DNA from 2 places in the Streptomyces sp. NPDC017943 genome. Region 1 is predicted to be linked to the other one. Evidence: riboswitches for the same ligand, from Rfam matches in the RefSeq annotation. Region 1 holds a riboswitch; the other holds the start of a gene.

Region 1 (15,054 bases):
ACATCACGATGAGGCCTCGGTCAGCCCGCGAACTCCGGGCCGCGCACCGCCGCCCGGGCCCGCCGGTACCAGCGCCAGGCGATCGTCCTCGGCCCGTCCCGGTACGGGGCGATCCGCGCACCCGACCCCGCCAGCCAGCCCTCCACGTCGGCGAGGGTGTGGGTGCGCCGGACGATGAGCCGTGCGATGCGGTGGGTCTCGTCGCGCTCCGAGCTGAGCGCGTGCCGGACGGCGGTCGCCGTCTCGTAGCCCGCCCGGGCCGACATGGCCCGCACGCGCGGGCTGTTGTAGCCGTGCGGATAGGCGAGGTGGCGCACCTCGTGCCCGAGGGCGTCCTCCAGCACCGCCTTGGACGTGCGCAGTTCGTAGGCCAGGTCCTTCGCGGACAGGGTGTCGAGCTGGGCGTGCGTGACGGTGTGACTGCCGATCTCCATGCCGGAACGTTCCAGCTCCACCGCCCGGTCCAGGGTCATCATCGCGGCGGGCGGCAGCAGACTGCGGCCGCCCGGGGTGAGGGCGCCGGTGGTCAGGTAGGCGGTGGCGGGCAGGTCCCGCCGGGCCAGCGCCTCGGCGGTGGGGCCGGGCAGGTCGGCGAACCCGTCGTCGAAGGTGAGCAGCACGGGCCGCGGCGGCAGCGGTGCCCGCCCGGCCAGGTGGTCGGCGAGCGCGCTGATCGTGACGGGCGTGCGCCCGCTGCGCACGACCGCGTCCAGATGCGCGGCGAACTGCTTCGGTGTCACCGTGAACTCGGCGATCCAGTCCGGCGGATCGTCGCGGACGCAGTGGTAGAGGAAGACCGGGACGACCGCGCGGCCCCCCGTCCCGTCCGCCGTGCCGTCCCCCGTCCCGTCCCGCGTGCCGTCCGCCGTGCCGTCCCCCGTGCCCGGTCCCGTCCGGTCGCCGCCGCCCGTCCTCATCTCGCCCCCCGCGCCGCCGCCCGCAGCGCCCGCCGCGCCCTGAGGTAGCCGACCGGGCCGTAGAGCATGCCCCGGCGCTGCAACCGGGACAGCCGTCGCGGCCAGGGGTGGGTCCGCACGTCGTGGTCGCCCGGTGTGCCCCCGCCCGGCGTCTCGCGGACGGCCGTCAGCGCGCGGGCGTGGGCGAGGCCGCGCGGCAGCCGCGCGAGGAACGCCGGCAGCAGCCCGGGCCGGTTCACCAGGACCGCCGTGAGGTAGGCGGTGAGCCCGGCCCCGTAGCCGTAGGCCTGGGTCTCCAGATCCCGCCAGGTCTCCCGGTGGTGGTGCCAGACCAGGGCGTACGGCGTGTAGCGCAGCCGGTGGCCCTGGGCCAGGACGCGGACGAAGCCGTACAGGTCGTCCCCGCCCCGGGCGGCCGTCCCCGCCCCGGTGGCCGGGTCGAAGCCGCCCACCTCGCGCAGCACCCGGGCCCGGAACGCCATGTTGGCGCCGGAGCCGAACCGCCCCGCCGTGAACGGGAACAGCGGCTCGTCGCCCGGGGGCCTCGCCGGGTCGTACGTCCTCGGGGTGAATCCCTTGGCGAAGCCGCCGTGGCTCTCCAGCAGCACCTGGGCCGGGGTCGTGAGCCGCGCGGGCAGGATCAGGCCGGTGGCGCAGCCGAGCCGGGCGTCCGCGGAGAACGGCGCGGTCAGCTCGGTCAGCCAGCGCGGGTCGGCGACCACGTCGTCGTCGGTGAAGGCCACCACCTCGCCCGTCACAGCGGCCAGCCCCGCGTTGTGCGCGGCTGCGAGCCCCGGAACGGGCTCGCAGACGTACCGCACGCGTTCGGCGTACTTCCGCTCGATCAGCTCCCGCGTCCCGTCCGTCACGGGCGCGTTGTCGACGACGACGATCTCGAAGCGCGGGTGGTCCTGCGCCAGCAGGGAGTCCAGCGCCCTGGCCAGGTGCCCGGTGCGTTCCCGCGTGGCCACGACGACGGTCGTGGACGGCGGCGCCCCGAGCCGCTCCGGCTCCTCGCCGGGTGCCGCCGCGCACACCACCGCAGCCCGGGCCGCCAGCACGGCCTTCGGGTCCGCCCCCTCGGGGACCCGTGCGAGCAGCGTGCCCACGGGCCTGCCGCCCTTGCGCACCAGCACGAACACCTCGCCGGACGTCACCGGCGCACTGCCCGGACCCGGGACGAGCACCGCCTCCTCGGCACCCAGGTCCAGCTCGGCGACCTGCACCGCCCCGACGGCCAGGAACCGCCGTATCTCCTCCCGCGCACGTGCCGTACGGGCCATGCGCCCTCCCCCCACTCGTGTCAGGTACGGCGCAGCCGGGCCGCGCCCTTCAGGGTCCGTGCCGCCAGTGCCGCCAGCCGCGGCCGGGCGCGGACGAAGCCGTGCGCGCGGCGTACCGGCTCACGGCGCAGCCAGTGCAGTGCCGCGCCCGCCCCCGGCCGCAGCACCGCGCCCTCGTACACGGGCAGTTCGCCCGTCTTCAGTGCGTCCTTGTACTCGGCGGCGCCCCGCCCCAGGTCGAGGGTGGTGACGCCCTCGGCCGCCGCCGCCTCGGCCATGCGCAGATGCAGCACCAGACCCGGCGAGAACTTGGCGAACTCCGGATCGTAGGCCGGGAACCAGCAGGCCAGGACCGAGGCCGAACGCAGTCCGAAGTGCGCGGCGACGGGCCGCTCACCGGCGTACAGCACGGACAGCGTGCCGCTGCACTGCGCGGCCCGGGTCCGGGCCAGCTGCCCGACGAGCCGGGTGATCCACTCCTGTGCGAACCGGTCCCGGCGGCCGGTCCTGCGGTACTGCGCCGACTTCCACTCCATGAGCGTGCGCAGCGCGGCCGGGTCGCGTTCGTCGAACACGAACCGCAGGGCGCCCGCCTGCCGGCCCAGCCGGCGCTCCTTGGCCAGGGTCGTCTTGAGGAACTTCGGCGACTGGCCGCGCAGCACCGACTCGTAGGTCTCGTAGCCCTTCTCCACGTCGATGACGAACGTGGCGTGCTCCTCGGCCGCGTGCCCGACGAACAGCCGCTGCTCCGCCTCCAGGTTGTCGAAGGCGAAACTCGACAGCGAGCAGGCCCGCAGCAGTTCGCCCGTCTCCAGTGCCAGACCCGGCCGCAGGACGGCGCCCTGGGCGTCGGAGACACCGAGCCCGATGGCCCGGCCCTGCCCCAACGGGCCCCGCTCGTACGGCAGGAAGCCGACCGGCTCGGCCCCTTCCCGCACCACGGCGACGCGGGCCTGTGGCCTCACCCGGCCGACGGCCTCGGTGAACTCCGGTTCCATGAAGGGGTTGCGCGGCGCCCCCGATGCGGCGCGCAGCGCACGCCAGCGCTCCCGTTCCTCTTCGCCGAGCTCCCCGGGCCCGGCCACACGAATGCGTCCACTGCTCAACCCGACCCCCCGATCAAGTCCCCCCTGGACACAGGGAAGGTACCGCCCGGGACGGTCCCTCGGGTAGGTAGCGGAGCAAGTTGTTGCCAACCGGTGCAGAGGCCCTCAACCGGGCAATCGGCGTCCGCCGCGCGATGAAACGAAGGGGCCCGCTGTCCGTATTCTCTGATCATGGCCGCACCCCTCGCGTATTCACTCATCGCCACCGATCTGGACGGGACGTTGCTGCGCGGCGACGACACCCTGTCCGACCGGTCTCTCGCCGTGCTCGCGCGGGTGGCGGACGCCGGCGCCCAGCACCTCGTGGTGACGGGCCGCCCGGCGCCGAGAGTGCGGCCGCTCCTGGACGACCTGCGCTGCACGGGGCTCGCGGTGTGCGGGCAGGGCGCGCAGGTGTACGACGCCGGCGCGGACCGGCTGCTGTGGTCCATCACGCTGGACCGGGAACTCGCGGAGACGGCCCTCGGCAAGATCGAGGCCGAGGTGGGTCAGGTGTACGCGGCGGTCGACCAGGACGGCGTGGACGGCCTGACGCTGATCGAGCCGGGCTACCTCATGCCGCACCCGACCCTGCCCGCCGTGCGGGTCGACCGGCGCGACGACCTGTGGGGCGAGCCGATCAGCAAGGTGCTGCTGCGCCACCCCTACCTGTCGGACGACGAACTGGCGGCGACGGCCCGGTCGGTGGTCGGCTCACTGGCGACGGTGACGATGTCCGGGCCGGGCACGGTGGAGTTGCAGCCGTGCGGGGTGACCAAGGCGACGGGGCTGGCGCTGGCCGCCGAGCACCTGGGGCTGCGGCCCGCGGACACCCTGGCCTTCGGTGACATGCCCAACGACATCCCGATGTTCGACTGGGCCGCCCGCGGGGTGGCGATGGCCAACGCCCATCCCGAGCTGAAGGCGGTGGCCGACGAGGTCACCGCGTCGAACGAGGACGACGGCATCGCCGTCGTCCTCGAGCGACTGCTGGACGAGGCGGCTCAGTACGGGCCGTTGACGTTGTCGATCGAGCCGTAGCGGTCGGCCGCGTAGTTGCAGGCCGCCGTGATGTTGGCGACCGGGTCGTACGGGTCGAAGGGGGTGCCGTCCACGTGGTACGCGGCGAAGGTCGGGTCGATGACCTGGAGCAGGCCCTTGGACGGGGTGCCCGCGACCGCGTTCGAGTCCCAGTTGTTGATCGCCAGGGGGTTGCCGGACGACTCGCGCATGATGTTGCGGTGGATGCCGTCGTAGGAGCCCGGGATCCCCTTCTGCGCCATGATGTCCAGCGCCTCGCGGATCCAGCCGTCCAGGTTGTCCGCGTAGGTCTTCGTGGAGGCCTGGGTGGCCTGGGCGACGCCGCCGGCGGGCTTGGCGGCCGGCTGGGCGGCGGGCTTGGCGGCCGACTCGGCCGGGGCCGGCGACGTGGTCGCCTTCTTCTCCGGGGCGGCGGCCTCGGCGCCCTTCACCTTCAGCTTCAGACCCGGGTGGATCAGCTTGGGGTTGTCGCCGACGACGGAGCGGTTGTCCTTGTACAGCTGCTTCCAGCCGCCCGAGACGTCGTACGTGTCCGCGATGCGGTAGAGCGTGTCGCCCTTGGTCACGGTGTACGTGAGCGACTTCGCGGGCTGGGCGGCCTGCGGCAGGACGTGCGCGGCGGGCGCGCTCTGCGGCTCGGCGGCGACGGCGTTCACCGCGCCGAGGAGCGGGAGGGCCAGGGCCGCCCCGCCGGTGCCGGCTGCGACGACACCACGGGTGATCGGGTTCTTACGGGGGCGACGGTGCGTGCCTCGTCCGGGCATGGCGATGTTCCTCTCCGGCGCCTGCGAGGTGAGCTGTCGGGTTCGGGCCGGGAGGTGCCCGGCCGCGTACGGCACCGTGTGCCGTGCGCGGCTTCACCCCGAGCCGTTCCGCTGTGCGGACCGGCGACTTACCTGGGTCCCCCGCTCCTGCCCTGCGTGAGTGATCGGTTGATGGGTGCCCGGGCGGTGGCAGGATTCGGCGTCCGCCGGACAGGGCCGGAACGTATGCGAGAGCACATGTCGGGAACAAGCACGGGAGTCACATATGACGCTTGTTGACCTTGGTCGACCGGTATGGGGCACCTTGATCCTTTGCGTTCGCCAAGGCTCAACTCGCTTTCCCGGTGCGGCCGTACGTGCCGCTTCCCGAGGTCGGGCGTGAAAGGGTGGGGGTGACCCAACTCACTGATCAGGTCGCGTGGAGCAAATTCCGCAAACAAGGATTTGCATACTCAGAAGGGCAAATCCGGCATGAGCTGCTTGCTCCGGGTAAGTCGATAAATGTCTGTTCTTATGACCTGATCGAAAACATCGCGGTCCTGATCGGATACCACCCGGCCTGTAACCATGGGCGCTGGCGGTGATCGAAACGTGACCGGATACGCTGACTCGAGTGAGGGCAGCGACCTATCGACAATCCGCGTAAGCACCGCCAGACACCAGCAGACAGGAGACCCCTCGTGACCGACGTCGGGCCGTTCGGGCTGAGCGTGCGGGACCAGGCTCTGGAAGCCGATGTCCAGGCCGGACTGACGGCTGTCGAGGAAGGCTTGCTCGAGGCCACCAAGAGCGAGGTGCCCTTCATCACGGAGGCCGCCCAGCACCTGGTGCGCGCCGGCGGCAAGCGGTTCAGGCCGCTGCTGGTGATGCTCGCCGCCCAGTTCGGCGACCGGCACGCGCCGGGCATCGTGCCCTCGGCCGTCGTCGTCGAGCTCACCCACCTCGCCACCCTGTACCACGACGACGTGATGGACGAGGCCGCCGTGCGCCGCGGCGTCGAGAGCGCGAACACCCGCTGGGGCAACTCCGTCGCGGTCCTCACCGGCGACTTCCTCTTCGCCCGCGCCTCGCACATCCTGGCCGATCTCGGCCCGGAGGCCGTGCGGGTGCAGGCCGAGGCGTTCGAACGGCTGGTGACCGGGCAGATCCTGGAGACCGCCGGACCGCAGGACGGCCGCGACCCCGTCGAGCACTACCTCGACGTGCTGGGCGGCAAGACCGGCTCCCTGATCGCCGTGTCCTGCCGCTTCGGCGCGATGATGTCCGGCGCCGACGAGACGGTCGTGCACGTGCTGACGCAGTACGGCGAGCGGCTCGGCGTCGCCTTCCAGCTCGCGGACGACGTCCTGGACATCGCCTCCGACTCCCACGAGTCCGGCAAGACCCCCGGCACCGACCTGCGCGAGGGCATCCCCACCCTGCCGGTGCTCCGGCTGCGCGAGCGGGCCGCCCGGCTCGGCCTCGCCGAGGACGTCGCCCTGTGCGAGCTGCTCGACTCCGACCTCACCGACGACGCCCGGCACGCCGAGGCCCTGCGGCTGCTGCGCGCCCACCCGGCGCTGGAGCAGGCCCGCCAGGACACCGTCCGCTATGCCCAGGACGCCCGCTCGGCGCTGGCGCCGCTGCCCGAGTGCGCCGCGAAGACGGCGCTGCTGGAGCTGTGCGACGCCGTGGTGCACCGCGCCGGCTAGTCCCGTCTCCCCCCGACCCCTACGGGTCGGGGGAGAAGCCGCCCCCGCGTGTCATACCCCAGCAGTACGCGGAGTTGAGCCCGCGGTCTGACGTATCCGCCCGGCCGATTTGGTCAGATGGGAACCACGGAAGACACCACTCCTCACCTGTTCGGGTGAGAACGGCGGCTCACGGACGAGTGCGTGGACGACACGGACGGCCGCCGCCGACCACGGAGGTAGGGCACACATGGCACCGTACGCATCCGACGACAGCACGACCGGCGGGGAGGCCGACGAGCGGCAGTCCCGGCGGCGCAAGGCCGCCCGCTACGTCGTCCCGGTCACCGTGATCGGGGTGGCGGCCGCGACGATCGGCCTGGTCCCGGCGCTCGCCGACTCCGGCGACCCCGACCTTCCGGAGATCACCGCCCAGCAGCTCGTCGAGAAGATCGCGAAGTCGGACGTCGAGCAGCTGTCCGGCACGGTGAAGATCACCACGGACCTCGGTCTGCCGAACCTCGGCGGCCTGGAGTCCGGTCTGCTCTCCGGCGCCGCGGGCGGCGGCGACGGCTCCTCCGCCGACCCGACCGTCAGGCTCACCGAACTGGCCTCCGGCACGCACACTCTGCGCGTCGCCGCCGACGGCCCGGACCGGCAGAAGCTGTCCCTGGTGGAGAACGCCGCCGAGTACAGCGTCATCCACAACGGCAAGGACGTCTGGGCCTACGACGGCACGTCCGGCGAGGTCTACCACGGCACCGGTCCGCAGAGCCCGAAGGCGGAGAAGGAGCAGCCGCCCACCACGCCCAAGGACTTCGCCGAGGAGGTGCTGAAGGCCGTCGACGACACCACCTCCGTCACGGTGGACGGCACCGCGCGGGTCGCCGGTCGCGACGCCTACAAGCTGCTCGTCGAGCCGAAGCAGTCCGGTTCGACCGTCGGAGCCGTCACCGTGGCGGTGGACGCGAAGACCGGCATGCCGCTGAAGTTCACCCTGGTTCCCGCGAGCGGCGGTTCGGCCGTCGTGGACGCCGGCTTCACCAAGGTCGACTTCTCCAGGCCGGCCCCCTCCACCTTCGACTTCACCCCGCCCAAGGGTGCGAAGGTCACCGAGGAGAAGGACGCCGGCAAGGAGTTCGGCAAGGCCGCCGAGGAGCACGCCCGCAAGGGCGGGCACACCCCGGAGTCCGGGAAGGACCTGGGCGAGGGCCCCGACGGCATGAAGACCATCGGCGAGGGCTGGAACGCCATCGCCACCTTCGATACCGGCGGCGAGGGCGTGCCCTCCGGCGCGGGGGCGGGCGGCGGCGCCCTCGGCGACTTCGTCGACTCGCTCGGCGACAAGGTGACCGGCAGGTTCGGCTCGGGCACGGTCTTCTCGACCCGCCTGGTCAACGCCCTCGTCACCGACGACGGCCGGCTCTACGTCGGCGCGGTCACCAAGGACGCGCTCGTGAAGGCGGCCGACGCGGGGAAGTGACCCGCCGGCGCGCCGGGGGAGCGGGAGCACCAGGCCGCGCCCCCGGCGCTCACTTCTCGTACAGGAACCGCGCGGGCGGAGCCTCCTGGGCGAAGAACGTCTTGGCCCGGGCCAGCGCCTCGGTGTCGGCGAGCACGTCACCGGGCTTGCTGCCGTTGCCGAGCAGCACCCCGCCGAACCGCATCCCCATGTACGCGGCCGAGTTGTGCAGCGTCCCGATCAGCGGGTCGGCCACCACCTGCTCCTCGTGCGCGAGGGCGGTGACGCCCCACAGCGTCCGTCCGGCCAGGGTCTCCTTGAAGTCCAGGCCGGGCGTGCGCAGCCAGCCGGACCAGTAGTCCAGGTAGCGCTTGGTCTGCGCGGAGACCGAGTACCAGTACAGGGGCGAGACGATCACGATGTCGGTCGCCCCGAGCGTGGCGTCGAGCAGCAGCGCCACATTGCCCTCGGTCGGACGGACGTGGTCGCTGTCGTGCCGCAGGTCCTCGAAGTCCGGCACCGGATGGGCGGTCAGGTCGAGCCACTGCTGTTCGGCATCGGCCGGCAGCTGCTCGGCGGCCCGGCGGGCCAGCAGCTCGGAGTTCCCGTCGGAGCGGGCGCTGCCCAGGACGAAAAGGAAGCGGCGGGTCATGGCTGTTCCCCCTGAATGATGGGCGTCGGTCAATTACAGGCGCTTGCATCATATGCGCACGCAAGTAAATCCGCCAGGGTCCCGTCCGCCGGGGCCGGCCCGGCGACGGGCCCGGGCCTCCGCCTCCCGCGCCACGGCCAGCAGCAGCGCCTCCCGTCCGTGCGGTGCCACCAGCTGCAGCCCGGCCGGGCAGCCGTCGCCGCCGAACCCGGCCGGCAGGCTCAGCGCCGGATGCCCGCTGAGGTTGAACGCCCAGGTGAGGGAGGTGGAGTAGCGGTCACCGGGGCCTTCGTGGCCGTGCGGTGCCGTGGGGGCGGTGGGGGTGAGCAGCAGCTGCGCGCCGTCGAACAGCTCCGCCAGCCGCCGGTCGTTCCGTGCCCGCACGCGGTGGGCCCCGTCCGCCCCGGGCCCCGGACCACCCGCCGCCCGCCCGGCCCCCGCCGCCCGCAACGCGAGCCACGCCGGCCCCGGGTCGGCGAGCCCCACCGGCACGCGCGGCCGTACGAGCCGGACCACCCCGGCCGCCACGAGCCGCTCCACCGCGGCCCGGGCCAGCGCCACCGGCTCCGGGTCGGGCACGGCGAAACCCAGGCCGGAAGACCAGACGGCGGTGACGGGCAGCGCCACCGCGGGCGACGGCGGCTCCCCCGACACCACCCGCCACCACAGCTCCGCGTCCCGCGCCGACCGGGCGAGCACGCCGGGGGCGGCGAGCCCCGTACGGTCGGCGGAGGGCAGCCGTCCGTTCGTCGCCTTCAGCCCGAGCACCCCGCACCACGCCGCCGGGATCCGCACCGACCCGGCCCCGTCCGCGCCGGTCGCCAGCGGCACGAGACCGGCCGCCACCGCCGCGGCGGCCCCGGCCGAGGAACCTCCCGGCGTCCGGTCGGCCCGCCACGGATTCACCGTCCGCCCCCGGGCCCCGAGCCCCCAGGTCTGCCACGCCGTCCCCGGCCCGGGCACGGAGGTCGCGCCCACGACCACGCACCCGGCCTCGACCAAAACCCCCGCGGAACGCAGCCCGTGACGGCCCTTCACGGCGACGGGGACGCCCGCGAGGGGCAGGGGCCGTCCGCCCGGGGCGCCGCCCTCGTCCAGCAGCGCGTCCACCTCCGCCGCCCGGCGCAGTGCCTCCTCGGGCCACACCTCCAGGAACGCGCACAGGTCCGGATCGGCCCGTGCGATCCGGCGCAGTGCCGCCGCGGCCACGTCGGTGGCGCGCAGGCGCCGGGCGCGTACGGCCGCCGCGATCCGGGTGGCGGACAGCCCGGTGGCCGTCAGCGCGCCGCCCCGGTGAGGCGGGCCAGGGCCTCGGTCTCGCGGGGCGGTCCGCCGGGCTCGCCGAGCCGCCAGGCCGTCACCCACGGCACGCGGTACACGTCGATCACCGCCTCCAGGGATCTGACGCGCTGGACGAGCGGGCGCGGCAGCCGGCCCGGGGCGTCGGCCACGAGCACGACGGCGTCGAGGTCGAGACCCGGCGGGGCCTGGCCGCGCCGGAAGGCCTCCACCGCCGCGGCGGCCGAGCCCAGACCGGCCGCGTGCGTCCGGGCGACCAGCAGCACCGAGCGCGGGGCACCCGCCCCGGGCCAGGAGCGGCCGCTGTCGTACCCGCCGTAGACCGCGGCGAGGGTGGAGACGCCCGCGCCGCCGTGCGTGCCGACCCAGGAGAAGCTCCGCGGCGCGGCGCGGTCGTGCACCGGCTGCGGCGCTCCCGGCCCGGTCGCGGTCACCGGGCCGCGCAACCAGATCTCCGGCCCCTGTCGCCCTGTGGGCATGCCCCTCTCCTCCCTCGTGTGTTCGGTGCCCGCGCCCCGCGGAACGATCCCCTCCGGCAGGCGTTGTCCTTGGGACGAGCCTGTGACACCGCGGTGACGTGAGAAGCGTGGGCGAGCGGACACACTCGACAGTAGGTGTACGACGCCGAGTGAGGGGACGATGTCTCGACTCAGCCGCGAGAAGAAGCGGGAACACAAGCAGGCCGTGCGCGCGGCGGCCCCGGCGACGCCGATCGAGGTCCACGTCCCCCGGGCGGGGACGGGCTCCCCGGCGGGTCCGGGCGGGGCCTCCGACGGCGCGTCGGTCGGCGGGGTCCCGGTCTTCGCGGCCCCCGGCGAGGAGATCCAGCGGGCCGTGCTCGACCGGCTCCACCACATCGCCCTGGCCACCGGTCATCCCGTGCTGGCCACGGTCGACGACGAGCGCATCGGCTACGTCGTCCCGCTGCGCGTGGACCCGGACGGCTCCAGCCACTTCACGGCCGAACCCGTCCCCAGGGCACCGGAGCGGCAGGCGTCTGGTTCCGGTGTGCCGGGGCGGCCGGGTTCTGTTCCCGGGGTGCCGGAGCGGCAGGGGTCTGGTTCCGGGGTGCCGGGGCGGCCGGGTCCCGTCCCCGGGGTGCCGGAGCGGCCGGCGTCTGTTTCCGGGGTACCAGAGCGGCAGGCGTCTGGTTCCGGGGTGCCGGAGCGGCAGGGGTCTGGTTCCGGGGTGCCTGGGCGGCCGGGTCCCGTCCCCGGGGTGCCGGAGCGGCAGAGCCTCCTTTCCGGGGGCGCCGAGCCGCAAGGTGCCGCCGATGCGACCGCCGAGCGGCAGCCCGGGCGGGAGGACAGCGCGACCCACGTCCTGCGCCCCGCGCCGGAGCGGGGCGCCGCCCCGACGTTCCCGCTGCGGGCCGTGCCCGAGGCGCAGCCCGCCGGCGACTCCGTCCCGACCTTCGCCCTGCGCGCCGTACCGCAGGACGCGCCCCCGGCCCCGCCGTCGGCCCCCGGCACCGTCGCGCCCCCGACCGGTTCCTTCGGCCCGCCCCCGCCCATGGAGGCCAGGCCGCTGCCGGTCCCCGAGGACGCCCCGGCGCCGCGGCCCCAGCCGATGCCCGAAGCCGCCCTGCTGGCGGCCGACCCCGACCCCAAGCCCACCCCGCCGCGCGGGTTCGACGCCGTCGCGGAGGCCGTGCTCGGCGACGAGCCCCTCACCGCCCCGGGCGATCCGAACGCCCCCGCGGTGCTCGCGGAGCCGGTCGCGCGGATCAACGAGGCGGTGAAGGAGGGCCGGATCGACGCGGCCGCGGAACTGGCGGAGCAGACCGTCGCCCGGGCGTCCGGCACGCTCGGGCCGGAGCACCCCGAGGTGCTCCGGCTGCGCGAACTCGGTGCCTACATCTCGTACTTGGCGGGCGATCCGCTCCGGGCCTTCCGGATGTCGCTGGACCTGGCCGGTGCCCGCCGCCGCGCCGGTGACGCGGAGGGCGCCTACGGCAACGTGCGCAGCGCCGCGACCGCCTGGCGGGCGGTGCGCGACGCGGCGACCGGGCTGGAGCTGGGGCACGAACTGATCACCCTGTGGACCGAACTCGCCGCCGAGGGCGGTGCGGCCGCCGAGGAGATCGAGGAACTGGAGTCGGCCCGTGCCCGCATGGGCCGACTCACCGCACGCGCCGGCGGCGCCTAGGCGCACCGGCCCGCGGCTGCTACTCGGACAGCTCCCACACCGCGTACGCGAGGGCGTCGCTGTTGCGGTTCAGGGCGGTGTCGTTGATGTTGGCGGTGGTGTCGCAGGAGGAGTGGTAGCACCGGTCGAAGGCCCGGCCCGCCGTACCGCCCCACTTCGCCGCCTGCGCCGACGTCATCGTCCGGCTCGCCCCGGTGAACAGCCCGCCCACCGGCACGCCCGCGCTCTTGAAGGGCGCGTGGTCGGAGCGGCCGTCGCCCTCGGTCTCGATCTCGGTGGGGACGCCGATGCCGGTGAAGTAGTCCTTGAAGGTCTTCTCGATCGCCGGGTCGTCGTCGTAGACGAAGTAGCCCGGGTTCGGGGAGCCGATCATGTCGAAGTTCAGGTAGGCGCTGATCCGTGAACGGTCGCCGGTGGTGAGCCGGTTGACGTAGTAGCGGGAGCCGACGAGGCCGAGCTCCTCGGCGCCCCACCAGGCGAACCGCAGGTGCTTGGTGGGCTTGTACTGGGCCCGGGCCACGGCGAGCGCGGTCTCCAGCACGGCGGCCGAGCCCGAACCGTTGTCGTTGATGCCGGGGCCGGAGGAGACGCTGTCGAGGTGCGAGCCGGCCATCACGACCTGACTCGTGTCACCGCCGGGCCAGTCGGCTATCAGGTTGTAGCCGGTGCGGCTGGAAGCGGTGAACTGCTGGATGGTGGTGGTGTACCCGGCCGCGTCCAGCTTGGCCTTCACGTAGTCCAGCGAGGCCTTGTAACCGGTCCGGCCGTGCGCCCGGTTGCCGCCGTTGGCGGTGGCTATGGACTGCAGCTGGGACAGGTGCGTCTTGACGTTCGCCACCGGTATGTCCGGCGCGGCCGCCGCTCTGGAGGGAGCGGAGGACGCGGCGTCGGCCACGGCACCGCCGGTCAGGAGCATGGCTGTTGCCATGCCGCCCGCGGCGACGGTGCGCGCGGAAACGGAGAGCTTCATGTGGGGACTCCGGATTCCGTCGGGAAGCCGTGGGGTGTCCACGGGCAGCCCGGAGTGAATGGGGTGCCCAGATGGTGAAGCTGGGACTGACTTTCCGTCAAGACCGGTAATCGGCCACACGGTTGTGGCATCCGGTGCGCGTCACTGGACGCAGAACTCGTTCCCCTCCGGGTCCGCCATGAGCACCCACTCGCCGCCCTGCTCCGCCACCCTCCGCAGCACGCGCGCGCCCAGCCCCTCCAGCCGCGCGACCTCCTCCTCGCGCCGCCCGTGGCCCGGGTGCAGGTCGAGGTGGAGCCGGTTCTTGACCGTCTTGGCCTCCGGCACCCGCTGGAACAGCAGCCGCCGCCCCAGCCCGGTCCCGCTCTCCTCCTCGACCGGATCCCCGGGGTGGCGCACGGCGACCAGGTCCCGGAAGGCGCGGCGGCCGTGGAAGGACACCGTGGCGTCCTCGGGCAGGGCGCCGAAGCCGAGCAGCTTCTCGATGAGGGCGCTGTTGTCCTCGACCTCGTAGTGCAGGGCGGCGGCCCAGAAGTCGGCCTGCGCCTGGGGGTCCCCGGCGTCGATGACGACCTTGAAGTGGACGGGGGCAGGGGACTGCGGTGTCTGCGTCATGTAACCACTTATACTGGTTGGGTGAGCGAACGCGCTGCCGGATCGCCGGATCCGTCCCCCGGCCTGACCCTGGTCACGGCCCGGGGCAAGCCCTACCGCTTCGACCCCGGCGCCCTGTGCCTGGAACTGCTGACCACCGGTGGTCCCGGTGCCTTCGCCCGCTGGGAGGCGCTGCACGAGCCCGCCGACCTGGTCGCCTGGGCGGAGCGCAGCAGGCTGCCCGACGGACTCGATCTCACCGTCTCCCCCGCGGAGCTCCGGCGCGCCCGCGAACTGCGCGACGCGCTGTTCCTGCTCACCGCGGACCGCGCCCATGGCCGTCCGCCGCGCGGCACCCACGTGGACACCGTCAACGCGGCGGCGGCCGAACCCCCACTCGTCGCCCGCATGACGCCGGACGGCCGGCACACCTGGGCCCCGGGTGCCACCGGCACCGGCCTGCTGTCGACCGTCTCACGGGACGCGATCGCCCTGTTCACCGGAGAGCACGCCGACCGCGTGCGCGAGTGCGGTGCCCACGACTGCCACCTGCTCTTCGTCGACACCTCCCGCCCGGGCCGCCGCCGCTGGTGCGCGATGGAGCACTGCGGCAACCGCGAGAAGGTCCGCGCGCACCGCGCCCGCCGGGGACCCGCGACGCCGTAGTCCCGATGCCCGGTGCCCGGTGCCCGGTGCGCGGTGCCCGGTGCGCGATGCGCGATGCCCGGTGCCGTGCGCGCGGCCGGCGAATCTCGGTTGCGCCGGCGGTCCGCGGCGGGGGAGTGTGGATGCATGGGCACGCGTGCCTGGGCGCTGCTGCTCGTCCTGTGCGGAACGATCTTCCTCGAAGGCATCGACGTCGCGATGATGGCGGTGGCGGTCCCGGCCGTCCGCTCCGACCTCGGCCTGACCACCGGCACCGCGGCCTGGGTGATGACCGCCTACGTCCTCGGCTACGCCGGCTTCACCCTGCTCGGCGGCCGCGCCGCCGACCTGCTCGGCCGACGGCGGATGTTCCTGCTCTGGCTGACCGTCTTCCTCGCCTTCTCGGGACTGGGCGGTTTCGCCACCGAGGGCTGGATGCTCATCGTCGCCCGGTTCGTCACGGGCGTCGCCGCCGCCTTCATGACCCCGGCCGCGCTCTCCCTGATCACCACCTCCTACGAGGA
Region 2 (15,054 bases), on a different contig from region 1:
TCGGCGATCTCCACGACGGGCTGGCCCGCAAGGCCCTCGACTCCGCGGGCGTGCGCACCGAGCTGCGCACCCGCGTCACCTCCGTCCGGGCGCAGCCGGACGGCCGCTGGCACGTCGAGGTCCCCGGCGAGACGCTCCACGCCGACGCGGTGGTGCTCGCCGTGCCGCAGCGCGAGGCGCACGGCCTGCTCCCCGACGGAGCCCTCGACGCCCCCGAGCGGCTGCTGCGGATGGGCACCGCGCCGATCCTCAACGTCCACGTCGTGTACGACCGCACGGTCCTCACCCGGCCCTTCTTCACCGCCCTGGGCAGTCCCGTGCAGTGGGTGTTCGACCGCACCGAGGCGTCCGGGCTGCGCGAGGGCCAGTACCTCGCCGTGTCCCAGTCGGCCGCCCAGGACGAGATCGACGCCCCCGTGGCGGTGCTGCGCGAGCGGTACCTGCCCGAGCTGGAGCGGCTGCTGCCCCGGGCCCGGGGCGCGCACGTGAGGGACTTCTTCGTCACCCGGGAGCGGACCGCCACGTTCGCTCCCACCCCCGGCGTCGGGCGCCTCAGGCCCGGTGCCCGCACCAAGGCACCCGGCCTGTACCTGGCCGGAGCGTGGACCGCCACCGGGTGGCCCGCGACCATGGAGAGTGCGGTCCGCAGCGGCGTGAGCGCGGCGGACGCCGTGCTGGGCGCCCTGGGCCGGCCCCGCCCGCAGCACCTCTTCGCGTTCGAGGAGGCGGCGTGATGCTCGCTCGGCACGACGCGGCAGGCGGCCCCCGTACCTCCGGCACCGCAACAAGAGGAGAGACTGTGCCCACTGTGCCCCCGGCCTCGAGGACCGCCGAGGCGGTGGACGTGACCGCGCTGCTGGAGCGCGGCCGGACCCTGGCCACTCCGGTACTGCGGGCGGCCGTCGACCGGCTGGCCCCTCCCATGGACACGGTTGCCGCCTACCACTTCGGCTGGATCGACGCCCAGGGCAGGCCCGCCGCGGGCGACGGCGGCAAGGCGGTGCGCCCCGCCCTGGCCGTGCTGTCCGCCGAGGTCATGTCCGCGGCCCCCGAGACGGGCGTCCCCGGCGCCGTCGCCGTGGAGCTCGTCCACAACTTCTCCCTCCTGCACGACGACCTCATGGACGGCGACGAGCAGCGCCGGCACCGGGACACGGTCTGGAAGGTGCACGGTCCCGCGCAGGCCATCCTGGTCGGCGACGCCCTGTTCGCCCTGGCCAACGAGATGCTCCTCGAACTCGGCACCGTCGAGGCCGGCCGCGCCACCCGCCGCCTGACCACCGCCACCCGCGCCCTGATCGACGGCCAGGCCCAGGACATCTCCTACGAGCACCGCGACCGGGTCAGCGTCGAGGAGTGCTTGGAGATGGAGGGCAACAAGACCGGTGCCCTGCTCGCCTGCGCCAGCTCCATCGGCGCGGTCCTCGGCGGGGCCGACGACCGCACCGCCGACACGCTGGAGAAGTACGGCTACCACCTCGGCCTGGCCTTCCAGGCCGTCGACGACCTCCTCGGCATCTGGGGCGACCCGGACGCCACGGGGAAGCAGACCTGGAGCGACCTGCGCCAGCGCAAGAAGTCGCTGCCCGTGGTGGCCGCGCTCGCGGCGGGCGGTCCCGCCTCCGAGCGGCTCGGCGAACTGCTCGCCGCCGACGCCAAGGCCAGCGACTTCGAGAACTTCTCCGAGGAGGAGTTCGCGGCCCGCGCCGCCCTGATCGAAGAGGCCGGCGGCCGCGAGTGGACCGCATGCGAGGCACGCCGCCAGCACACCATCGCCATCGAGGCCCTCGACGCCGTCGACATGCCCGACCGGGTGCGGGAGCAGTTCACGGCGCTCGCGGACTTCGTCGTCGTACGGAAGAGATGATCACCATCGGCCGAATAACCCTCGCGTAGTCGCCGGCCGGTGCCGCGAGCAGCACCCGGACACCGGCCGACGGCGGACCCACAGCAGATGCACACCTTGCAGGACTGCACGAAGGGGAAGCCATGACAGCGACGACCGACGGAAGCTTCGGGGCCCTGCCACCCCGCGCCGCCGCGGCCAGCGACACCGACACGCACACCCCCGGGGCGGCCGGGGTACCGCAGGCCGCCGCACGCGCCGCCCGGCGCGCCACCGACCACCTGCTCTCCCGCCAGGACCCCCAGGGCTGGTGGAAGGGCGACCTCGAGACCAACGTCACGATGGACGCCGAGGATCTGCTGCTGCGTCAGTTCCTCGGCATCCGCGACGACAGGACCACCCAGGCCGCCGCCCTGTTCATCCGCGGCGAGCAGCGCGAGGACGGCACCTGGTCCACCTTCCACGGCGGGCCGGGCGAACTCTCCGCCACCGTCGAGGCCTACGTCGCGCTCCGCCTCGCCGGTGACGCGCCCGACGCCCCCCACATGGCGAAGGCCGCCGCCTGGGTCCGCGCCCAGGGCGGCATCGCCGCGGCCCGGGTCTTCACCCGGATCTGGCTGGCCCTGTTCGGCTGGTGGAAGTGGGAGGAGCTGCCCGAACTCCCGCCGGAGCTCATCTTCCTCCCCACCTGGGTGCCGCTCAACATCTACGACTTCGGCTGCTGGGCCCGGCAGACCATCGTCCCGCTGACCGTGGTCTCCGCGAAGCGGCCGGTGCGCCCCGCGCCCTTCCCGCTCGACGAGCTGCACACCGACCCGGAGCGCCCGAACCCGCGCAAGCCCCTCGCCCCGCCGCTGAGTTGGGACGGGGCCTTCCAGCGCATGGACAAGGGCCTGCACGCCCTGCGCAAGGTCGTGCCCGGAAGACTGCGCCGGGCGGCCCTGAACAGCGCCGCCCGCTGGATCGTCGAACGGCAGGAGAACGACGGCTGCTGGGGCGGCATCCAGCCCCCGGCCATGTACTCGATCATCGCCCTGCATCTGCTCGGCTACGACCTTCAGCACCCGGTGATGCGGGAGGGGCTCGCCTCGCTGGACCGGTTCGCCGTGTGGCGCGAGGACGGGGCCCGCATGATCGAGGCGTGCCAGTCGCCGGTGTGGGACACCTGCCTGGCCGCCATCGCGCTGGTGGACGCCGGACTGCCCCCGGACCACCCGCAGTTGGTGAAGGCGGCCGACTGGATGCTGGGCGAGGAGATCGTCCGGCCCGGTGACTGGTCCGTGCGCCGGCCCCATCTTCCGCCCGGCGGCTGGGCGTTCGAGTTCCACAACGACAACTACCCCGACATCGACGACACCGCCGAGGTGATCCTCGCCCTGCGCCGGATCGCCCACCACGACCCCCGGCGGCTGGACCGGGCCGTCGGGCGCGGGGTGCGCTGGACACTCGGCATGCAGTCGAGGAACGGCGCGTGGGGAGCCTTCGACGCGGACAACACCAGCCCGTTCCCCAACCGGCTGCCGTTCTGCGACTTCGGCGAGGTCGTCGACCCGCCCTCCGCCGACGTCACCGCGCACGTCGTGGAGATGCTCGCCGTCGAGGGGCTGGCCCACGACCCGCGCACCCGGCGCGGCGTGGAGTGGCTGCTGGCCGAACAGGAGCCCGACGGCTCGTGGTTCGGGCGCTGGGGCGTCAACTACGTCTACGGCACCGGGTCGGTCGTCCCCGCCCTGGTCGCCGCCGGTCTGCCCGCCGCGCACCCGGCGATCCGGCGCGCCGTGGGATGGCTGGAGTCGGTGCAGAACGACGACGGCGGCTGGGGCGAGGACCTGCGCTCCTACCGGGACCCCGCGCGGTGGAGCGGCCGGGGCGCCTCGACCGCCTCCCAGACCGCGTGGGCGCTGATGGCGCTGCTGGCGGCGGGGGAGCGCGACTCCCGCGCCGTGGAACGCGGCATCGAGTGGCTCGCCGCCACCCAGCGGGAGGACGGCTCCTGGGACGAGCCGCACTTCACGGGGACGGGCTTCCCGTGGGACTTCTCGATCAACTACCACCTCTACCGGCAGGTGTTCCCGCTCACCGCACTCGGCCGCTACCTCCACGGAGAGCCCTTCGCGGACCGGCTGCGGGTGAGCGGCTCGGCGGGGGAGGCCGGCGACTACCGGCTCGCCGGGGCCGAGGCCGACTGATGAGCACGCGGACCGGCCCGGCCCCGCTGCTGATCGCCTGCGCGCTCGGCATCGAGCAGTTCGCCCTGCGCGCGGGCGGCCGCGGCGGGGCCGGCGGACCGGTCACCGTGCTGCGGACCGGGATGGGGCCGGCGGCGGCCGAGCGGGCCGTCACACGGATGCTCGCCGATCCGGCCCTGGGCGGTGCCGCCGTCCTCGCCACCGGCTTCTGCGCCGGGCTCGCGCCCGGGATGCACCCGGGCGACCTCGTCGTCGCCGAGGAGACCCGCGACCCGCGCGCCACGACGGCCTGCGTCGGGACCGACCTGCTGGTGAAGGCCCTGGTCCGCGCGGTACCCGGACGGACCGTGCACACCGGCCCGCTCACCGGGTCCGACCACGTCGTGCGCGGCCCCGAGCGCTCGGCCCTGCGCGCCACCGGAGCCATCGCCGCCGACATGGAGTCCGCCGCCACGCTCCTGAGCGCCGTGCGCGAGGGCGAGCGCCCGGTTGCGGCCGTCCGGGTGGTCGTGGACGCTCCAGAACATGAACTCGTCCGGATCGGCACGGTGCGCGGTGGAATATCAGCTTTCCGTGTTCTTCGTTCGGTCCTTCCCGCTTTCTTCGAATGGCACCGTTCCTTGCTGCTCCCCAGGAGGTGAGCCAGATGGCCATGCCGCTCCGACAGTCCATCAAGGTCGCTACGTACTTGGCTGAACAGAAGCTGCGCCGCAGGGACAAGTTCCCGCTGATCGTGGAGCTGGAGCCGCTGTTCGCCTGCAACCTCAAGTGCGAGGGATGCGGCAAGATCCAGCACCCCGCCGGGGTGCTGAAGCAGCGGATGCCGGTCGCCCAGGCCGTGGGCGCCGTCATGGAGTCCGGTGCCCCCATGGTGTCCATCGCCGGCGGCGAGCCGCTGATGCACCCGCAGATCGACGAGATCGTGCGTCAGCTGGTGGCCAAACGGAAGTACGTGTTCCTGTGCACCAACGCCATGCTGCTGCGCAAGAAGATGGACAAGTTCACGCCGTCGCCCTACTTCGCCTTCGCGGTGCACATCGACGGGCTGCGCGAGCGGCACGACGAGTCCGTGGCCAAGGAAGGCGTGTTCGACGAGGCCGTGGAGGCGATCAAGGAGGCCAAGCGGCGCGGCTTCCGGGTCACCACCAACTCCACCTTCTTCAACACCGACACCCCGCAGACGATCATCGAGGTGCTGAACTTCCTCAACGACGACCTCGAGGTCGACGAGATGATGATCTCGCCCGCCTACGCCTACGAGAAGGCCCCCGACCAGGAGCACTTCCTCGGCGTCGAGCAGACCCGCGAGCTGTTCAAGAAGGCCTTCTCGGGCGGCAACCGGCGGCGCTGGCGGCTCAACCACTCCCCGCTCTTCCTGGACTTCCTGGAGGGCAAGGTCGACTTCCCCTGCACGGCGTGGGCGATCCCGAACTACTCGCTCTTCGGCTGGCAGCGCCCCTGCTACCTGATGAGCGACGGGTACGTGCCGACGTACCGCGAGCTCGTCGAGGACACCGACTGGGACAAGTACGGCCGCGGCAAGGACCCGCGCTGCGCCAACTGCATGGCGCACTGCGGCTACGAGCCCACGGCCGTCCTGGCCACCATGGGCTCGCTCAAGGAGTCGCTGCGCGCCATGCGCGAGACGGTCTCCGGGAACCGGGACTGAGGACGTGACCACCGTCCCGCTGGGCATGCCCGGGGTGCCGGTGCGCCCGGTCGCGCCCCGGCGCGCCTCGCGCACCGTCCACGTCGGCCCGGTGGCCGTGGGCGGCGACGCCCCGGTGTCGGTGCAGTCGATGACGACGACCCGCACCTCGGACGTCGGCGCCACACTCCAGCAGATCGCCGAGCTCACCGCCGCCGGCTGCCAGATCGTCCGGGTCGCCTGCCCCACGCAGGACGACGCGGACGCCCTGGCGGTCATCGCCCGCAAGTCGCAGATCCCGGTGATCGCGGACATCCACTTCCAGCCCAAGTACGTCTTCGCGGCCATCGAGGCCGGCTGCGCGGCCGTACGCGTCAACCCCGGCAACATCAAGCAGTTCGACGACAAGGTCAAGGAGATCGCCCGGGCCGCCCGCGACCACGGCACCCCGATCCGCATCGGCGTCAACGCCGGGTCGCTCGACCGGCGGCTGCTGCGGAAGCACGGCAGGGCGACCCCCGAGGCGCTCGTGGAGAGCGCCCTGTGGGAGGCGTCCCTGTTCGAGGAGCACGGCTTCCGCGACCTGAAGATCTCCGTCAAGCACAACGACCCGGTCGTGATGATCGAGGCGTACCGCCAGCTCGCCGGGAGCTGTGACCATCCGCTGCACCTGGGAGTGACCGAGGCGGGACCGGCGTTCCAGGGCACGATCAAGTCGGCCGTGGCCTTCGGGGCGCTGCTGTCCCAGGGGATCGGCGACACCATCCGGGTGTCGCTGTCCGCGCCGCCCGCCGAGGAGGTCAAGGTCGGCATCCAGATCCTGCAGTCCCTCGGGCTGCGGGAACGCCGGCTGGAGATCGTCTCCTGCCCCTCCTGCGGACGCGCCCAGGTCGACGTGTACAAGCTGGCCGAAGAGGTCACCGCCGGGCTGGAGGGCATGGAGGTGCCGCTGCGCGTCGCCGTCATGGGGTGCGTGGTCAACGGGCCCGGCGAGGCCCGGGAGGCCGATCTGGGCGTGGCCTCCGGCAACGGGAAGGGGCAGATCTTCGTCAAGGGGCAGGTCGTCCGGACCGTGCCCGAGTCGAGGATCGTCGAGACGCTGATCGACGAGGCGATGAGACTCGCCGAGCAGCTGGAGCAGGACGGCGTGGGGCCGGGGGAGCCTGCCGTCACCGTGAGCTGAGCAGCACGGAAACCGAAGGGGGCCCGTAAGTGACGATCCTGGAGAGCATCCGCGGACCACGCGACCTGAAGGCGCTGTCCGAGGCGGAGTTGAGCGCACTGTCCGCGGAGATCCGGGAGTTCCTGGTGCACGCGGTCGCCAGGACCGGGGGCCACCTGGGCCCCAACCTGGGCGTGGTGGAGCTGACCCTGGCCCTGCACCGGGTCTTCGCGTCGCCGGCCGACCGCATCCTGTGGGACACCGGCCACCAGGCGTACGTGCACAAGCTGGTCACCGGCCGGCAGGACTTCTCCAAGCTGCGCGGCAAGGGCGGCCTGTCCGGCTACCCCTCGCGGGAGGAGTCCGAGCACGACGTCATCGAGAACAGCCACGCCTCCACCGCCCTCGGCTGGGCCGACGGGCTCGCCAAGGCACGCGAGGTGCGGGGCGGGAAGGGCCACGTCGTCGCGGTCGTCGGCGACGGGGCGCTCACCGGCGGCATGGCCTGGGAGGCCCTCAACAACATCGCGGCCGCCCGGAACCGGCCGCTGATCATCGTGGTCAACGACAACGAGCGCTCCTACGCCCCGACCATCGGCGGGCTCGCCGACCACCTCGCCACTCTGCGCACCACCGACGGCTACGAGCGGGTCCTGGCCTGGGGCAAGGACGTGCTCCAGGGCACGCCCCTGGTGGGCGGCACCCTCTACGAGGCCCTGCACGGTGCGAAGAAGGGCTTCAAGGACGCCTTCGCCCCGCAGGGCCTGTTCGAGGACCTGGGCCTGAAGTACGTCGGCCCGATCGACGGCCACGACATCGGGGCCGTGGAGTCCGCGCTGCGGCGCGCGAAGCGCTTCCACGGGCCGGTGCTCGTGCACTGCCTCACGGAGAAGGGCCGGGGCTTCGAGCCCGCCCTCGCCCACGAGGAGGACCACTTCCACACCGTCGGCGTCATGGACCCGCTCACCTGCGCCCCGTTGGCGCCGGCGGGCGGCCCCTCCTGGACGTCCGTGTTCGGCGAGGAGATCGTGCGGATCGGCGAGGAGCGACAGGACGTGGTGGCGATCACCGCCGCCATGCTGCACCCGGTCGGCCTCGGCGCGTTCGCCGCGCGGTTCCCGGAGCGGGTGTGGGACGTCGGCATCGCCGAGCAGCACGCGGCCGTCTCGGCTGCGGGCCTGGCGACGGGGGGACTGCACCCGGTCGTCGCCGTCTACGCCACGTTCCTCAACCGCGCCTTCGACCAGCTGCTGATGGACGTGGCCCTGCACCGCTGCGGGGTGACCTTCGTCCTGGACCGGGCCGGGGTCACCGGCGTCGACGGGGCCTCGCACAACGGCATGTGGGACCTGTCCGTCCTGCAGGTCGTGCCCGGACTGCGCATCGCCGCGCCCCGGGACGCCGACCAGCTGCGGGCCCAGCTGCGCGAGGCGGTCGCCGTGGACGACGCGCCGACCCTGGTCCGCTTCCCGAAGGAGTCGGTGGGGCCGCGCATCCCGGCGATCGACAGGGTGGGGGGAACCGACGTCCTGCACCGGGCGCCGGACCCGCGCGTGCTGCTGGTGGCGGTCGGTGTGATGGCGTCCGTCTGCCTGCGGGCCGCCGAGCTGCTCGAGGCCCGCGGCATCGGCTGCACCGTCGTCGACCCCCGCTGGGTGAAGCCCGTCGACCCCGCGCTGCCGGCCCTGGCCGCCGAGCACGACCTGGTCGCCGTCGTCGAGGACAACAGCCGGGCCGCCGGCGTGGGCTCGGCCGTGGCGCTGGCCCTCGGGGATGCGGAGGTCGACGTGCCCGTGCGGCGCTTCGGCATCCCGGAGCAGTTCCTCGCGCACGCCAAGCGCGGCGAGGTGCTGGCCGACATCGGCCTGACCCCCGTCGAGATCGCCGGACGGATCAGCGCGAGTCTGACCGTCAAGGAAGAGCAGTCCAAGGAGTCACAGGAATGACCACCGCCGAATCCGCGTCGGAGTCGTCGCAGGCCGGGGAGTTCGACCTCGGCGCGCTGCTGGCCGAGCGCGGGGCCGAGCGCTACGAGCTGCACACCCGGTACCTCAACCACCAGCTCCCGCGCATGCTGCACACCATCGGCTTCGACAAGGTCTACGAGCGCGCCGAGGGCGCCTACTTCTACGACGCGGACGGCAACGACTACCTGGACATGCTCGCCGGGTTCGGGGTGATGGGGCTCGGCCGCCACCACCCCGTCGTCCGCAAGGCGCTGCACGAGGTCCTCGACGCCTCTCTCGCCGACCTGACCCGCTTCGACTGCCAGCCGCTGCCCGGCCTGCTGGCCGAGAAGCTGCTGGCGCACAGCCCGCACCTGGACCGGGTGTTCTTCGGCAACAGCGGCACCGAGGCGGTCGAGGGGGCACTGAAGTTCGCCCGGTTCGTCACCGGCAGGCCCAGGGTCCTGTACTGCGCGCACGCCTTCCACGGCCTGACCACCGGCGCGCTGTCCGTCAACGGCGAGTCCGCCTTCCGCGACGGCTTCGCCCCGCTGCTGCCCGACACGGCCGTGCCGCTCGGCGACCTCGACGCGCTGGAGCGGGAGCTGGACAAGGGCGACGTCGCGGCCCTGATCGTCGAGCCGATCCAGGGCAAGGGCGTGCTGGAGGGCCCGCCCGGCTGGCTGCGGGCCGCGCAGGAGCTGCTCCACCGGCGCGGGGCCCTGCTCATCGCCGACGAGGTGCAGACGGGCCTCGGCCGTACCGGGGACTTCTACGGCTACCAGCACGAGGACGGCGTGGAACCGGACCTGGTGTGCGTGGCGAAGGCACTGTCGGGCGGCTACGTCCCCGTCGGCGCCACCCTCGGCAAGGAGTGGATCTTCAAGAAGGTCTACTCGTCCATGGACCGGGTTCTGGTCCACTCGGCGAGCTTCGGGTCCAACGCCCAGGCCATGGCGGCCGGCCTGGCGGTGCTGTCGGTGATGGAGAACGAGCAGATCGTCGCGGGCGTACGGGCCACCGGCGAGCTGCTCAGGTCCCGGCTCGCGGCGCTCACCGACCGCTACGAGATGCTCGCCGAGGTGCGCGGCCGGGGGCTGATGATCGGCATCGAGTTCGGCCGTCCGAAGTCGCTGAAGCTGCGCAGCCGCTGGGCCATGCTCCAGGCGGCGCGCAAGGGGCTGTTCGCGCAGATGGTCGTGGTGCCGCTGCTGCGGAAGCACCGGATCCTCACCCAGGTCTCCGGCGACCACATGGAGGTGATCAAGCTGATCCCGCCGCTGATCATCGGGGAGCGGGAGGTGGACCGGTTCGTCGAGGCGTTCACGGCCGTGATGGACGACGCCCACGACGGCGGACTGATGTGGGACTTCGGCAAGACCCTCGTCAAGCAGGCGGTCGCCAACCGCTGAATCCGGCCCGCTTTGCCTGAGAGGCAAGAAATTTGCCGCACAGGCAAACCTGCGGCTGAATGGAGGCATGAGCTCCTCCGAGAGCGAGCGGCCGCCAGCGGCCGGCTCGCCGGCCGAACCGGCCCCCGGCGCCCTGCCGGCCGCGGTCGCCCCGCAGCTGCGGGCGCTGCGGCGGCAGGCCTCCCTGACGCTGGAGGCCGCGGCCCGCGCCGCCGGGCTGTCGCCCGCGCATCTGTCCCGGCTGGAGACCGGCCGGCGCCAGCCCTCCCTGCCGATGCTGCTGGCACTCGCCCGCATCTACGGTACGACGGTCTCCGAACTGCTCGGCGAGACGGTCGCCGAACGGGACTCCGTCATCCGCGCCGCCGCCATGGAACCCACCGCGGCGGGCGGCTGGACCTACTGGCAGGCCGGCGCCCCCGGCCGCGGGATGCAGGCCCTGCGCGTCCACGTCCCCTTCGGCTCTCAGGGCGACATCGTGCGCGTCCACCCCGGGGAGGAGTGGCTGCACGTGCTGCGGGGCCGGCTGCGGCTGCGCCTGGCCGACACCCTGCACCGGCTGGCGCCCGGCGACAGCGCCCACTTCGACTCGCTGACCCCGCACCGCATCGCCGCCGAGGACCACGACGGCGTCGACCTGCTCTTCGTGCACACCCTGCTGCAGAGCCCCACGGCCGCCCTGTGCCTGGGCCCCAACCCTGGAGAGACGACATGAGCGACTTGGAGGAGAAGTTCCCCCGGGCCCTGTGGGTGCGCCTGCTGGTCTACCTGATCCTGGGACACGTCTTCGCCGCCTTCATCTACCTGCTGTTCGAGGTCGGGGCGAAGTAGATCGCGGCCGGGGCCGGGGTCCGGGAGGTCCTCAGTCCAGCAGCCGCTCGCGCAGCCGCTCCCGGGTCTCGGGAGCGAGCCCCAGCCCCTGCTCCAGATAGGCGTCGACCCCGCCCCAGGTCTCCTCGATCGTGTCGAAGGCGGCCGTCAGGTACTCGGCGCGCGCGTCGAACAGGGGGCTGAGCAGTTCCATGACCTCGGGGGAGTAGGCCGAGGCGTGCGAGCTGCTGCGGTGGACCTTGTAGCGGCGGTGCTTGGCGTTCGACTTCAGGTAGTCGTCGACGATCGCCTCCCGCTCGACGCCCACCGCCAGCAGCGTCACCGCCACCGACAGCCCCGCGCGGTCCTTGCCGGCCGCGCAGTGCATCAGCGCCGGGACGCTGTCCTGCGCCAGGGCGTGCAGGACCCGGGAGTGCTCGCCGGTGCGGTCCTTGACGATCGAGCGGTACGAGGCGATCATCCGGGCCGCGCCCTTGCCGTCGGCCAGGATCGCGCGCAACTGGTCCAGGTCGCCGTCGCGGACCATCGTCCAGAACTCGGCGCCGTCGGCCGGGTCGCTCAGGGGCAGGTTCACGTTGCGCACGCCCGGCAGCGTGACGTCCGGCCCCTCCAGCTTCTGGTCGGCCGCGTTGCGGAAGTCGAAGATCGTGTGCAGGCCCAGTCCGGCCAGGAAGGCGGCGTCCTCCCCGGTCGCGTGCGCGAGGTGGCCGCTGCGGAACAGCACGCCCGGGCGCACCCGCCGTCCGTCCACCGTCGGCAGTCCGCCGACGTCGCGGAAATTGCGCACTCCGGTCAGCTCGGGCTCCGTCGACGGGACCTGCTGTGTCACGAGGGCTCCTCCCCATCGGTGCCGCCGCCGCGGCTCGCCGGCGGGCACCACCCGACGATACGACATGCCTGCCTGGGGCAATCAGGTGTCCACAGCCGTCACCGGCGTCCCGGCACCCGAGGGGCGGGCGACGGGGCGGTGGCCGTCCGGGTGCCGGGATCGTCGTCCATGTTGAGCGGAAGTGGCAGTTTGGTCCGAATGAGGCGCTTCGGCCGCTTCGCCACAACGTGCCCTGGTCGGCGCCGAGATGGGGAGAGGGGGCGTGACCATCGTCATATCCGTGACGATGTGTTGTCGCCATGTGCACGTAATTCGGGCAATTATCCGGGACATTGGGAAAAGCGGAAGATCGTGGATCCACGCTCGGTGACGGCGGAGAACACCGGTGCCTCAGGGAAAACACCGTCACGCGCAACCACAGGCTTGTCCCTTCGCGTCCCGGTCGCTTACGTTCCACACCGATCCGGACGGACGCCTAATCCTGCCGCCGCCCGGTGCCCGCACCCACTGACCCGACGTACGGCAGGAGCGGGGGACCCACAGGTACGACGCCTGTTCCGGTTCCCGGAACGGCTTGGGGTTCAGTCGCGCCACGGCGCGGCCGGGCATCTCCAGCCCGCACCCGACAGCTCACCTCGCAGGCGACGGAGAGGAATTCGCCATGCCCGCGAAGGGTAAGCACCGCCGTCCCAAGACCCAGCGTTTCACCCGCTCCATCGCCGTCGCCGGCACCGGCGGCGCCGCTCTCGCGCTCCCGCTGATGGGAGCCGCCGGCGCCCACGCCGCCACCCCGCAGACGGCTCCGGACAAGGCGGTCCAGTCCGCTCCGGCCCCGGAGAAGAAGGCCGCCGAGAAGACCGCCGGTGCCCGCACGTACACCGTGAAGGCCGGCGACTACCTCGCGAGGATCGCCGCCGACCAGCACGTCAGCGGTGGCTGGAAGAAGCTGTACGCGGACAACCGCGACGCCGTCGGCGACGACCCGTCGCTGATCCACCCGGGCCTGAAGCTCTCCCTCGGCAAGAAGGCCGCCGCGAGCCAGGCCCCGGCGAAGCCCGCCCCCAAGGCCTCGGCGGAGAAGCCCGCGAAGAAGTCCGCCGCCGAGTCCTCCGCGGACACCTCCGCCAAGGCCGGCACCGCCGCGAAGCCGGCCGCCGCCGCGCCCGCCGCCCAGGGCAATGCCAGTGGCTTCTCGCTGCCGGTGGACGGCGCGTCCGTCGGCACCCCCTACCGCATGTCCGGCAGCATGTGGTCCAGCGGCTACCACACCGGTGTCGACTTCGTCGTCCCGACCGGCACCTCCCTCAAGGCCGTCGGCGCGGGCACGGTCGTCTCCGCCGGCTGGGGCGGCGCGTACGGCAACCAGGTCGTCATCAAGCTCAGCGACGGCAACTACGCCCAGTACGCCCACCTGTCGCAGCTGTCCGTCTCGGCCGGCCAGACCGTGACCGCCGGGCAGCAGATCGGCCTGTCGGGCGCGACCGGCAACGTCACCGGACCGCACCTGCACTTCGAGATCCGCACCACGCCCGACTACGGCTCGGACGTGGACCCGGTCGCCTACCTGCGCTCGCACGGCGTCTCCGTCGGCTGACCGACCGCACCCCACCTGCCTGACACGCCGCCGAAGGCCGGACCCGAACGACCGGGTCCGGCCTTCGGCGTGTGGCGAGCACCCCCAACGCCCCCGTGGACATGCGTATTCCGGAGTTGACCAACCCTTGGGGAGTGGCCTTTCTCACCGCCCGTCAAGCCCTGCCTACGGTCGCGTAGGTCACATTCGAGGGTGAATCATGAACGGCTGTGGCAGACGATTCGAAGAGTGACAGCAAAGCAGTGATCGGGTCGTACGTGGCGCTGGGGGACAGCTTCACCGAGGGCGTCGGCGACCCCGGCCCCGACGGGGCGTTCGTCGGCTGGGCCGACCGGTTCGCCGTCCTGCTCGCCGACCTGAGGCCCGAGGGCGACTTCCGGTACGCGAACCTCGCCGTGCGCGGCAAGCTCCTCGACCAGATCGTGGCGGACCAGGTGCCGCGGGCCGTCGAACTGGCCCCGGACCTCGTCTCGTTCTGCGCCGGGGGCAACGACATCATCCGGCCCGGCACCGACCCCGACGAGGTGGCCGAGCGCTTCGAGCGGGCGCTGCTGCGGCTCACCGCCGCGGCCGGCACGGTGATGGTGACGACCGGGTTCGACACCCGGGGCGTGCCCGTGCTCAAGCACCTGCGCGGCAAGATCGCCACCTACAACGGACACGTCCGGGCCATCGCCGACCGGTACGGCTGCCCGGTGCTCGACCTGTGGTCCCTGCGCAGTGTCCAGGACCGCCGGGCCTGGGACGCCGACCGGCTGCACCTGTCTCCCGAGGGGCACACACGGGTGGCGCTCCGCGCGGGCCAGGTGATGGGCCTCGACGTGCCCGCCGACCCCGAGCAGGTCTGGCCGCCGCTGCCGCCGCGCGGGGCGTTCGACATGCGGCGCGACAACGTCCAGTGGGCGCGCGAGTTCCTGGTGCCGTGGATCGGGCGCCGGCTGCGCGGGCAGTCCTCCGGCGACCACGTGACGGCCAAGGGGGCCCTGTCCCCGGACGACATCCGGATGCGGATCGCGCCCGTGGCGTGAGACCCGCGCCGGGCGGGCCGGACCGCTACCCGGCGGGCGACGCGGCCGGTTCCAGGCCCAGTTCCCGGGCCAGGGCCTCGTCCGCCCACTGCTGGGCGCGGGCCCGGGGGACCGACCCGGGGTAGGACGTCAGCTGGACGGCGAGGCCGTCGAGGAGGGCGGTGAGGCGGAAGGCGGCCCCCGGGGGATCGGGGCAGGGGAACTCGCCGGCCGCCACGCCCTCCGCGATGACCTCGGCCAGGGCGGCCTTCCACCGCCGGTCGAGATCCTCGGTGACCTCCCGCAGCGCCGGCTCGCGCAACGCGGCCGCCCAGCCCTCGATCCACAGGCGCCAGCCCTTGGCCTGGCCGGTCGGCGCGTACCACCGCACGGCCGACCGCAGCCGGCGCAGCGCCGGTGACCGGCGGCCGAGCAGCCTGCGCAGGTGCGCGAGGTCGGCCTCGGCGGCGTGCCGGAACGCGGCGGCGACCAACTGCTCCTTCGAGGAGAAGTGGTAGAGCACCAGCGCGTTGCTCACCCCGAGCGCCGAGGCCACGTCGGCGATCCTGACCGCCGCCACGCCCCGCGCC

Evidence for each region. Region 1 has a riboswitch for cyclic di-AMP ahead of ACH4C6_RS31555 (transglycosylase SLT domain-containing protein). Riboswitches for the same ligand answer to the same signal wherever they lie in the genome.
Region 2: another riboswitch for cyclic di-AMP. It lies ahead of ACH4C6_RS08830 (peptidoglycan DD-metalloendopeptidase family protein); the one in region 1 lies ahead of ACH4C6_RS31555 (transglycosylase SLT domain-containing protein).

Annotation. Positions count from the first base shown of each region.
Region 1 is NZ_JBIRHH010000013.1:5,111-20,164, reverse strand. It holds gene ACH4C6_RS31575 (polysaccharide deacetylase family protein) at 21-917, opposite strand; gene ACH4C6_RS31570 (glycosyltransferase) at 914-2,200, opposite strand; gene ACH4C6_RS31565 (GNAT family N-acetyltransferase) at 2,221-3,291, opposite strand; gene ACH4C6_RS31560 (HAD family hydrolase) at 3,478-4,326, shown strand; gene ACH4C6_RS31555 (transglycosylase SLT domain-containing protein) at 4,290-5,090, opposite strand; cyclic di-AMP (ydaO/yuaA leader) riboswitch at 5,094-5,263, opposite strand; gene ACH4C6_RS31550 (polyprenyl synthetase family protein) at 5,771-6,781, shown strand; gene ACH4C6_RS31545 (outer membrane lipoprotein carrier protein LolA) at 7,011-8,243, shown strand; gene ACH4C6_RS31540 (flavodoxin family protein) at 8,293-8,874, opposite strand; gene ACH4C6_RS31535 (amidase family protein) at 8,923-10,083, opposite strand; gene ACH4C6_RS31530 (DUF6668 family protein) at 10,152-10,652, opposite strand; gene ACH4C6_RS31525 (tetratricopeptide repeat protein) at 10,813-12,321, shown strand; gene ACH4C6_RS31520 (M28 family metallopeptidase) at 12,341-13,291, opposite strand; gene ACH4C6_RS31515 (VOC family protein) at 13,433-13,906, opposite strand; gene ACH4C6_RS31510 (CGNR zinc finger domain-containing protein) at 13,928-14,551, shown strand; partial or broken gene ACH4C6_RS31505 (MFS transporter) at 14,606-15,054, shown strand, end outside.
Region 2 is NZ_JBIRHH010000002.1:854,466-869,519, reverse strand. It holds gene hpnE (hydroxysqualene dehydroxylase HpnE) at 1-734, shown strand, start outside; gene ACH4C6_RS08880 (polyprenyl synthetase family protein) at 800-1,867, shown strand; gene shc (squalene--hopene cyclase) at 1,990-4,035, shown strand; gene ACH4C6_RS08870 (1-hydroxy-2-methyl-2-butenyl 4-diphosphate reductase) at 4,035-4,676, shown strand; gene hpnH (adenosyl-hopene transferase HpnH) at 4,682-5,704, shown strand; gene ispG (flavodoxin-dependent (E)-4-hydroxy-3-methylbut-2-enyl-diphosphate synthase) at 5,709-6,866, shown strand; gene dxs (1-deoxy-D-xylulose-5-phosphate synthase) at 6,896-8,791, shown strand; gene ACH4C6_RS08850 (aspartate aminotransferase family protein) at 8,788-10,203, shown strand; gene ACH4C6_RS08845 (helix-turn-helix domain-containing protein) at 10,271-10,918, shown strand; gene ACH4C6_RS08840 (DUF6126 family protein) at 10,915-11,034, shown strand; gene ACH4C6_RS08835 (tyrosine-protein phosphatase) at 11,066-11,863, opposite strand; cyclic di-AMP (ydaO/yuaA leader) riboswitch at 12,359-12,520, shown strand; gene ACH4C6_RS08830 (peptidoglycan DD-metalloendopeptidase family protein) at 12,525-13,457, shown strand; gene ACH4C6_RS08825 (SGNH/GDSL hydrolase family protein) at 13,700-14,485, shown strand; gene ACH4C6_RS08820 (TetR/AcrR family transcriptional regulator) at 14,511-15,054, opposite strand, start outside.